One region of the Ralstonia mojiangensis genome, then DNA from elsewhere that is predicted to be linked to it. Evidence: predicted binding sites of a transcription regulator. Region 1 holds the regulator's gene; the other holds the start of a gene.

Region 1 (4,603 bases):
GAGCAGGATGACCGCCCGGTTTCGCTGCGCAGCTTTGCCGAGCGCGTGGAAGCCCAGGCCCGCAACCTCCGTGCAGAACAACAGAAGGCCGAAGCACCCGTGAATGGGCGCATCGAGGCGCAAGCCGACGCTCGCACTGACGCCCCCAAGTCGTCCGACATTTTCGTCCGCGTGGAGGACACGATGGCCAAGCCCGAAGCCCCGCGTGACGACGTGAGCCTGCAGCGCTCGGCCATCCAGGCCGACGTGAAGGAAAGCATCCGAGCCGAGACCGACGTGATGACCCGCCGCATGGTCGGCGAGATCGAAACGCTCAAGAGCACGCTGAACGACGCCATGTCGAGCCTCGCCTCGCTGGGCGTGAAGCTGGGCGACCCGGTGCGTACGCGCCTGTTCCAGACCATGCTCAACGCAGGCTTCTCGGCACAGCTCACGCGCTACGTGCTGGAGAACATGCCGCAGCACGACTCGTATGAAGGCGCGCTGGATTTCGTGCAGCGCGCGATTGAAAAGAACCTGACCACCGTGTCGGATGAAAACAGCCTGCTCGACCAGGGCGGCGTGTTTGCCCTGATGGGCCCGACCGGCGTGGGCAAGACCACCACGACCGCCAAGCTGGCCGCGCGCTTCGTGCTGCGCCATGGCGCATCGCGTGTGGCACTGCTCTCGACCGACAGCTACCGGATCGGTGGCCATGAACAACTGCGCATCTACGGCAAGATCCTGGGCGTCTCGGTGCATGCCGTGAAAGACGCGCAAGACCTGAGCCTGGCGCTGAACGATCTGCGCGAGAAGCACGTCGTGCTGATCGACACCATCGGCATGAGCCAGCGTGACCGCGCCGTGTCCGAGCAGATGGCGATGCTGCATGCCGTGGGCCCGTCGATCAAGCGCCTGCTGCTGCTGAACGCTGCAAGCAACGGCAAGACGCTCGACGAAGTCGTGGGTGCCTACCGCGACGCCAACCTGGCCGGCTGCATCCTGACCAAGATCGACGAGGCTGCCTCCGTGGGCCACGCGATGGACGTGATGATCCGCCGCCGCCTGCCGCTGCACTACGTGTCGTACGGCCAGCGCGTGCCGGAGGACATTGCGGTGCCGAACAAGAAGCTGCTGATCCATCGCTCGTTCCGGGCTGGTGCGGAGCAGTCGTCGTTCACGCTGGATTCGGATGAATCGTTGCTCGTGGCGCAAGGCGCCGCGCGTAACCGCGAACCTGGCCTGGCCGCTTTCGATTTCGCCTGACAAGGGGGCGACCATGACGACGCCATTCGCCAAGGATCAAGCCGCAGGGCTGCGGCGCATGCTCGGTCATGCTGCTGCCCGCCGTGTGCTGGTGATCGGTGCGGAAGAGCAGGTCGACGACTTTGTCGACAACCTGCGCATCGCGCTGTCCGCCATGGGCCGCGACACGGCCGTGGTGAACGCGCAGACCATGCTCGCCATGCCCGGCGTGCTCGAGCAGTACGACGAGACGGCGGATGTGACGCTCGTGGCCGCGCATTTCGGCACCCGGGCGCTGAGCACCGTGGCTGAAGTCTGCGACGACGTGCTGCTGACCTTCTCCGATGGCCCGGAAGGCATCAAGAGCGCGTACACGCTGCTCAAGAAAACCGCCGTGCTGCAAGGCAGCGCGGGCATCCGCACCGTGGTGTGCGGCGCGCATTCGGTGGATTCCGCCGTGCGCGTGTTCGGTAACCTGGCCAATACCGTGGGCCAGTACCTGAACACCCGTATCGATTTCGCTGGCTACCTCCCTGAGGACCGGCACGTAGAACTTGCGCTCTCGCTCGGCAAGCCCGTGGCGAGCGCGTTTCCCGCATCGCCTTCGGCCATGGCCTTCCGCCAGCTTGCCGAAGAAATGTTGAGCTGGGCCAGCGCCGAGGCCCAAGCCGGTGATGGCAGTGCGCCGTCGCGGGTGGTCATGTCGGCGCGGGCACCGGCACAGCCGGCTGATGAATCGGCGCAAGACACGTCAATGTCGACTTCGACTGCGACGCCCCGCGCCACCGCACGCGCGGCCGAATTGGTTTATTGAGGCGCAGCATGAACGAGGCGTCAAAGGCAGGCATGAATATGTACACCGCAACCGGTCGCAAGACCAAGTCCGACGAGATGGCCATGTACGCACCGCTGGTGCGTCGCATTGCCAACCAGATGATGGTCAAGCTGCCCGCCAGCGTTGAGCTGGACGACCTGATCCAGGCCGGCATGATGGGCTTGCTCGACGCGCTGTCGCGCTATGAGGAAACGCAGGGTGTGCAGTTCGAGTTCTACGCAGCCCAGCGTATTCGCGGCGCGATTCTGGACGAACTGCGCGGCTCCGACTGGCTGCCGCGCGGCCTGCGCCGCAACGCCCGCACGATCGAGCAGGCGATCCAGAAGCTGCAGCAGCAGAAGGGCCGCGCGCCCACCGAAACCGAGATTGCCGCCGCGCTGGGCATGTCGCTGGCCGAATACCAGAAGCAACTGGTCGACCTGCAAGGCAGCCAGCTGTTGTATTACGAAGATTTCGACCGCGAAGACGCCGACGCCTTCATCGAGAACCGCGCGCCCGAGAACGACGCCACGCCGCTGGACCAACTGCTGGACCACGACCTGCGCGAATCGGTTGTTGCTGCCATCGAGGCACTGCCCGAGCGCGAAAAGCTCATGATGAGCCTCTACTACGAGCAGGATCTGAACCTGCGTGAAATCGGCGCCGTGATGGGCGTGTCGGAATCGCGCGTGTGCCAGATCCACAGCCAGGCCATCGCCCGCATCCGCTCGCGCCTGCGTGATCGCGCATGGCTGCCGACGCCAACCTGATCTGATGTCAATCGAGCGCCGCCGCCTTTAGGCTGCGCCGCTTGGTCTGTGCTTGACCTGCCAGTTTCTTACTGCGCGGCCAGCGAGTCATTTCGCGGCCGCGCTTTTTCTTTTGGGACGTCGGTCACAAGGCTTGAGGCGGCGGAATCCCACACTCGGGTCTCGCCATGCTTGAAGAGGACGAAACGCTCGGCAGGCACGTTGGCGGCCTTCAGCGCGTGGGCCAAGTCGGTGATGGGCTGATCGAGCGCTTCGTCTGTCAGCTCGAACGTGCCCCAGTGGATGCCCACTGCCTGCCGTGCGCCGATGTCTTGCATGACCTGCACGGCTTCGGTCGGGTCGATGTGCTGTGCCTTCATGAACCAGCGCGGCTCGTAGGCGCCCACGGCAATGGCGGCCACATCGAAGTGGCCGAAGCGCGCACCAATGTCGCGTGTGTCTTGCGAATAGCCCAGATCACCCGAGAACCAGAAACGCAGGCGCGGATGCAGCAGCGCCCAGCTGCCCCAGAGCGTGTGGTTGCGGTCGTACAGGCCGCGTGCGGACCAGTGCTGCACGGCGCAGAAGTGCGCGGTGAAGGGGCCGAAGCGGGCTTCGTCGTCCCAGTCGAACGCGCGCACGTTGGGGTTGTCGCCACCCAGGCGCGTGCCGCGTACGTTGCGCGCAAACCAGCGGTCGATGCCCAGCGGCACGAAGAACATGGGTGCGCCGCCCGGCTGGCGCATCAGCGCGCGCACGCTGGCGCGGTCCAGATGGTCGTAGTGGTTGTGAGAGAGCAGCACCAGGTCGATATGCGGCAACTGCTTGAGCGACAGCCCCGGCGGCTGATGGCGGCGCGGCCCGGCAAACGGCAGCGGCGAGGCGCGCTTGGAGAACACCGGGTCGGTCAGCACGTTCAGCCCGTCGATCTGGAGCAGCAGCGTTTCGTGTCCGATCCAGGTGAGCTGCGGAACCTCGGGCGGCGGGTGGATGGCGCCCAGGTTTGGCGGGATGCAGGAGAGGTCGTGCGTGGGCGGCTTGGGCAGCTTCAGGCGGCGGCGCTCGCGTTGCCATTGCCAGAAATCGGCGTCGGGGCGCGGATGCGGATAGCGGTTGCGGAATCCGTCCGGCGTGTGGTGCGGCTTGGCGGGGTTGTAATCGGGATTCTTCATGGGCGAAGTGTTCCGGGGTGGCGGGGCGGACCGTCTGAAGTCATGCCTGGTGGCGCATAGCTTACGCAAGTACGGCGTGGACGTCCGCGCGGTGCCGTCGTTATCATCGTCCAATCGTAGACAGTGCCATGCGTTGAGCGTGTCCTACCGTGCCGGATGGTGGCGCAGACAGCGCATCCGTGTTTCGGGCCTGTCGCATCCGCCACATTCCACTGCCCCCGCGCCCATGGATTCCGCCCCCGCCCGAAGCAATCCACCGTCCGGCCCGCTCTCAGCCGCGCTGTACCGAGACCGCCTGCACGCCAGCAACTGGTTTGGCGGGCTCAGCAAGCCCCTGCAAGAACTCCTCATCGACATGGCGATCGTGCGCCGGCTGGCCGATGGAGAGGTGCTGTTTCGCCGTGGCGATCCGCCCGACGGCCTGTATTGCGTGGTGGAAGGCGGCATTCGCGTGCGCGCCACCACGGCCGACGGCCGCGAGGCGCTGCTGGCCGTGCTGGAACCCGTGAACTGGTTTGGCGAGATCGGCGTGTTCGACAACCAGGCGCGCACACACGATGCGCGGGGTGAGGGCGATACCGTGTTGCTCCACATGCCGCAAACCGCGTTGATGGATCTGCTCGAACGTGCGCCGCAGCACACGC
Region 2 (4,603 bases), on a different contig from region 1:
CGACAGCGTGCCGTCGGAATTCATCGTTACGCCCACACTGCCCAGCGACTGGTAATTGCCGTTGCCCACCGCCTGGCCCAGCACGTCGGTAATCTGGTTGATGAGCGTCTTGGTACTCACGTCGCCAGCCAGCGGGCCGTTGTTAGCCTTGTTGGTGGTGTCGATGTTGGTGAGCGCGTTCAGTTGCGTACGCAGCGCGTTGTAGCCGTTCACGAAGTTGGTGACGGCGGTGGTGGTGGCGGTCGGGTCGTTGGCGACCGTCACGTTGGTGCTGCCCGTCTTGGACAGCGTGAACGACGTGCCATCCACCACGTTCGACAACGTGTTGGTCGGGCTCTGCACGGCAATGCCGTTGATGGTGGCCAGGGCGTTCTGGCCCGTGGTCACCTCGGTCATGTTCTGCGTGCCGGCCGGGTCTTGCGAGAGCAGCGATTGCAGCGTCGAGTCGCCCGACACTGAAATCTTCATCTCCGAGCTGGAACCGCCCGCGGTCGACGTCAGCACCAGACGGTACGGGCTGCCGCTGCCGTCGTTCACGATGCTGGCCGAGACACCCACGTTGGCCGAGTTGATCGCATCACGGATACCCGCGAGCGTGTTGTTGGACGAGTCGATCGTGATCGAGCCGCCCGCCAGGTTGCCGTTCTGCGTGAACGTCGAACCGGTGTACTTGCCGCCCGAAAGCGAGCCGCCCGACACCGAGCCGAACGAAAACGAAATCGTGGTCGACGCGCCGCTGCCGATGGCGGTCGTGGTGGACGTTTGCCCCTGCGCCGCCAGCACCTGCGATTGCGCAAGCTGCGAGACATTGACAGCGTAGGAACCTGCAGGCGCCGAACCCGTTACCGACGCACTCAGCATCGAGGTGTCGTAGCCGCTGGCCTTCATCGCGCTGTAGTTCGACGCGCTCGTCAGGTTCGACAGCGTGGTCTGGAAGGTCGACAGCGCACTCTTGAGCGACCCCACAGCCGACAGCTGCGTCTGGTACGAGCTTTGCTGCGTCTGCAGCTGCGTCAGTGGCAGGCTTTCCACCTTCATGAGGCTGGACACCAGCGAGTTGACGTCGATGCTCGTCCCAATGCCAGGAATCGAGATCGGCGGTACGTAGGTGCTGGTCGAGGAGGTGGTAGTGGTAGTCGCCATGATCGGGTCTGATAAGCGTCTGCGCCGGCGGAAGTCTCTCTACACAACGGCACGGGCCGCAGCTTCTTTAGGGCAGGTTATGCAGGCGCCACCCACGAAAAGGAGGGGTATCCGACAAAAGAAAAAAGGCCGACGCCCCGAGGAGCGCCGGCCCTTGGCCCAGCCGCCAGGCAGCTGGGTGGCATTCAGCTTACCGATTAGCCCTTCAGCAGGCTCAGGATGCTGTTCGGTGCCGAGTTGGCTTGCGCCAGCATCGCCGTACCCGCTTGCTGCAGGATGTTCTGGCGAGTCATGTTCGACGTTTCCGACGCATAGTCCGTATCGATCATCACCGACTTGGCGGCAGACAGCGCCGTGTTCGACGAGGTCAGCGTGTTGATGGTCGAGGTCAGACCGCTTTGCTGTGCACCCAGGTCAGCGCGGGCTGCCTTCAGGCTGGCCAGATCGGTGTCGATCTTCGCCTGGGCTGCCGTTGCGTTGGCCGTCGACGTCACGCTCGTGCCGCTCAGCGTGCCGAAGCTTGCCAGGTTGGCGTTGGTGACGGTAGCGACGTCGGTCGATGCGTTCTGACCGTATTGGAACGTGGTCGAGGTCACCGTGCCGTCGAACAGCTTGGCGCCGTTGTAGTTGGCGTTCGTCTCGATGTTCTTGTTGGCCGTGGCCAGCTGTTGGTATTCCTTGTCCAGGTTGGCCTGGTCGGTGGTCGACAGACCGCCGTTGTTGGCTTCCACAGCCAGTTGGCGCATACGTTGCAGGTTGTTTTCAACCTGGCCCAGGTACGAGTCAGCCGTTTGCAGGTACGACTGTGCGTTGTTGGCGTTCTGGATACCTTGGGTTTGCGAGTTCAGCGTGGTCGTCAGGCTGGAGGCCACAGCGTAAGCAGCGGCATCGTCCTTCGCGCTGTTCACGCGCAGGCCGGTCGACAGACGTTGCAGCGAGGTCTGCAGGGCATCCTTCGATGCCGACAGTGCTTGCTGCGTTTGCAGGGACGAGATGTTGGTATTGAGGCTGAGGGACATGACGGCTCCTAAGTTTCCCGATGGTTTGTTGCCCGTGTTTGCTAATTCCGGCTAGGCCGGGCAACGTGACCTGCAACTTGAAGGGGATCAGGTCTGCGTTGTACTCAGGTTATCGGTGGCCTCTGAGGAAAGTTTAGGGTCGCCTTGACAAATTTGTGCGTCGGCGGCGGTTTGGGCTTGCGGCCGCCTGACTTGCGGCACCCCTCCAAAAGAGGCTGCGAGCCTGCTTCTTGGCCTGCAGGCCCTCGGCTATACTCGTTCGACCAGTTCATAGGCGCCAGCATCCCTCTATATATAGAGCGCCACACAGTGCACAGATGGGGAGTTGCAAGCCCGCCAGTTCGGCCGGAAGGCCAGCGGGCGGAAAGAAGAGCTCGATGCGAGCCCGCGTTTGACCCGCAACCCCCACCATGCTCAATGTCCTGATCGTCGAACCGCACGATATTGCCCGTGTCGGCCTGCGCCAGATCCTCAAGGATTCGCGCCTGGCCCGGCAGATCGAGGCCGTGCCGGACCTGCGCGATGCCAATAACGACCTGCTCGCCCAGCGCGAGTGGGACGTCATGCTCTTCTCGGTGGAATCGGCCACCGGAGACGAATTCCAGACCATCAAGACCGTGCGCCAGCAGCATGCGCGCCTGGCTGTGCTGGCACTGGGCCGCCACCCTGAAGCGCTGCTTGCCGTACGGGCGCTGAAGGCGGGCGCCGCTGGCTATCTGCCGATGGACGCCAGCCAGCCGCAGCTGCTGGCCGCCGTCAACGCCATCTCCAAGGGCAAGAAATACCTGCCGTCGGACCTCGTGGAAGTCCTGGCCGACAACCTGAATGTCGACTGGGATAAGCCGCGCCACGACATCCTTTCCGACCGCGAATTCCAGACGCTGCGCATGCTGGGCTCCGGCCGCACGCTGGGCGAGATTGCCGAGGCGCTGCAGATCAGCGTCAAGACGGTCAGCGTGTATCGTGGGCGGGTGCTCTCGAAGATGAAGCTGCGCAACAACGCCGAGCTGACCATGTACGTGGTCAGCAACGGCCTGCAACTCTAGGGTGCCCCGTAAAGCTACTGCGCACCCCGATCTTGGCCTTGCGATGCTCGTCGTACACGTGTACGGCTGCGCTTCTCACGCCAACCTCGGGGCGCTCGCTACGCTTTCCGGGGCACCCTAAATAGACTTAAGACTTATAGAAACCGGGGAACACGCTCGCCGTACCGGCGAGCGTTTTCGCGCACGAGGTCCTGCACCGCTGCTGGCTCCAACGGCCGCGTGAGCAGATAGCCCTGAAACTCGTCGCATCCGACTTCGCGCAGAAATTCAAGCTGGCCGGTGGTCTCCACGCCTTCAGCCACGGTCTTCATGCCCATGGCCTGCGCCATCATGATGATGGCCCGCGTGATGGCCGCGCGTTCCGCCACATGCGGCAGGTCTTGAACGAACGAGCGGTCGATCTTCAGCGTATCGATCGGGAAGCGGTGCAGATACGACAGCGACGAATATCCGGTACCGAAATCGTCCAGCGCCAGCGATACGCCCATCGCGCGCAGCTCGGTGAGCAACGCATGCAATGACGGATCGTCGCGAATCAGAATGCCTTCGGTCATCTCCAGTTCCACCGCGTTGCCGGGCAAGCCGCTGGTCGATAGCGCGCCACGCACCATCGCACTCAGCTGCCCCGAGCTGAATGCCTGGCCCGAGAGGTTGATCGACATGCGCAAGTCCGGCAGCCCGATGCGGCGCCAGCGCGCAAGCTGGTCGCAGGCGGCGCGCAGAATCCAGCGGTCGATCTCGACGATCAGGCCAGTTTCTTCGGCGTCCTGAATGAACTGGCCAGGCATCATGCGGCCGAAATCGGCCGAGTTCCAGCGGATGAGCGCTTCCACGCCGACGATGCGGCCGCTCCTGACGTCTACGCGCGGCTGGTAGTCGGCGTAGAACTCGTTGCGGTCGCTCGCACGCCGCAGGCCCGATTCAATGCGGAAGCGGCGCGAGACGCGATCGTCCAGGTCGCTCGTAAAGGTCTGGAAGTTGTTGCGGCCGCGCTCCTTTGCCAGGTACATGGCGGCATCGGCCTTGCGCAGCAGCGTGTTCGGGTCGTCGCCGTCGTGCGGCGCCACGGCAATCCCAATCGACACACCCAGGTACAGCTCCTGCCCCTCGATATGGAACGGCGCGCTGATGGCCGAAAGAATGCGCTCGGCCACGCGTCGCGTGCCCAGGCCATCGAGCGCTTCGAGCATGACGACAAATTCATCGCCGCCCAGGCGGGCCACGGTGTCGGCCTCGCGCGCACAGGCCTGCAGGCGGGCCGCCACTTCACGCAGCAGCATGTCGCCAAACTGGTGGCCCAGCGTGTCGTTGACGTTCTTGAAACGATCCAGGTCAAGGAACATGACCGAGACGCGCGAGCGGTTGCGGCGTGCAATCGCCAGCGCGTGCTCCAGG

Evidence for each region. Region 1 encodes FliA, which starts transcription of late flagellar genes. Its sites were predicted from a motif close to CTAAAGTTTNNNNNNNNNNNGCCGNTA; they were not measured.
Region 2: a site for FliA is predicted at 2,273-2,299, ahead of NG898_RS18560 (flagellin N-terminal helical domain-containing protein). Genes of this name have one in related genera too.

The regions. Positions count from the first base shown of each region.
Region 1 is NZ_JAMXHU010000005.1:380,415-385,017, reverse strand. Features, by position in the region: gene flhF (flagellar biosynthesis GTPase FlhF) at 1-1,245, shown strand, start outside; gene NG898_RS22175 (MinD/ParA family ATP-binding protein) at 1,259-2,038, shown strand; gene NG898_RS22170 (RNA polymerase sigma factor FliA) at 2,047-2,808, shown strand; gene NG898_RS22165 (MBL fold metallo-hydrolase) at 2,877-3,959, opposite strand; gene NG898_RS22160 (Crp/Fnr family transcriptional regulator) at 4,186-4,603, shown strand, end outside.
Region 2 is NZ_JAMXHU010000004.1:423,753-428,355, forward strand. Features, by position in the region: gene fliD (flagellar filament capping protein FliD) at 1-1,143, opposite strand, end outside; gene NG898_RS18560 (flagellin N-terminal helical domain-containing protein) at 1,341-2,162, opposite strand; gene NG898_RS18565 (LuxR C-terminal-related transcriptional regulator) at 2,573-3,208, shown strand; gene NG898_RS18570 (sensor domain-containing protein) at 3,343-4,603, opposite strand, start outside.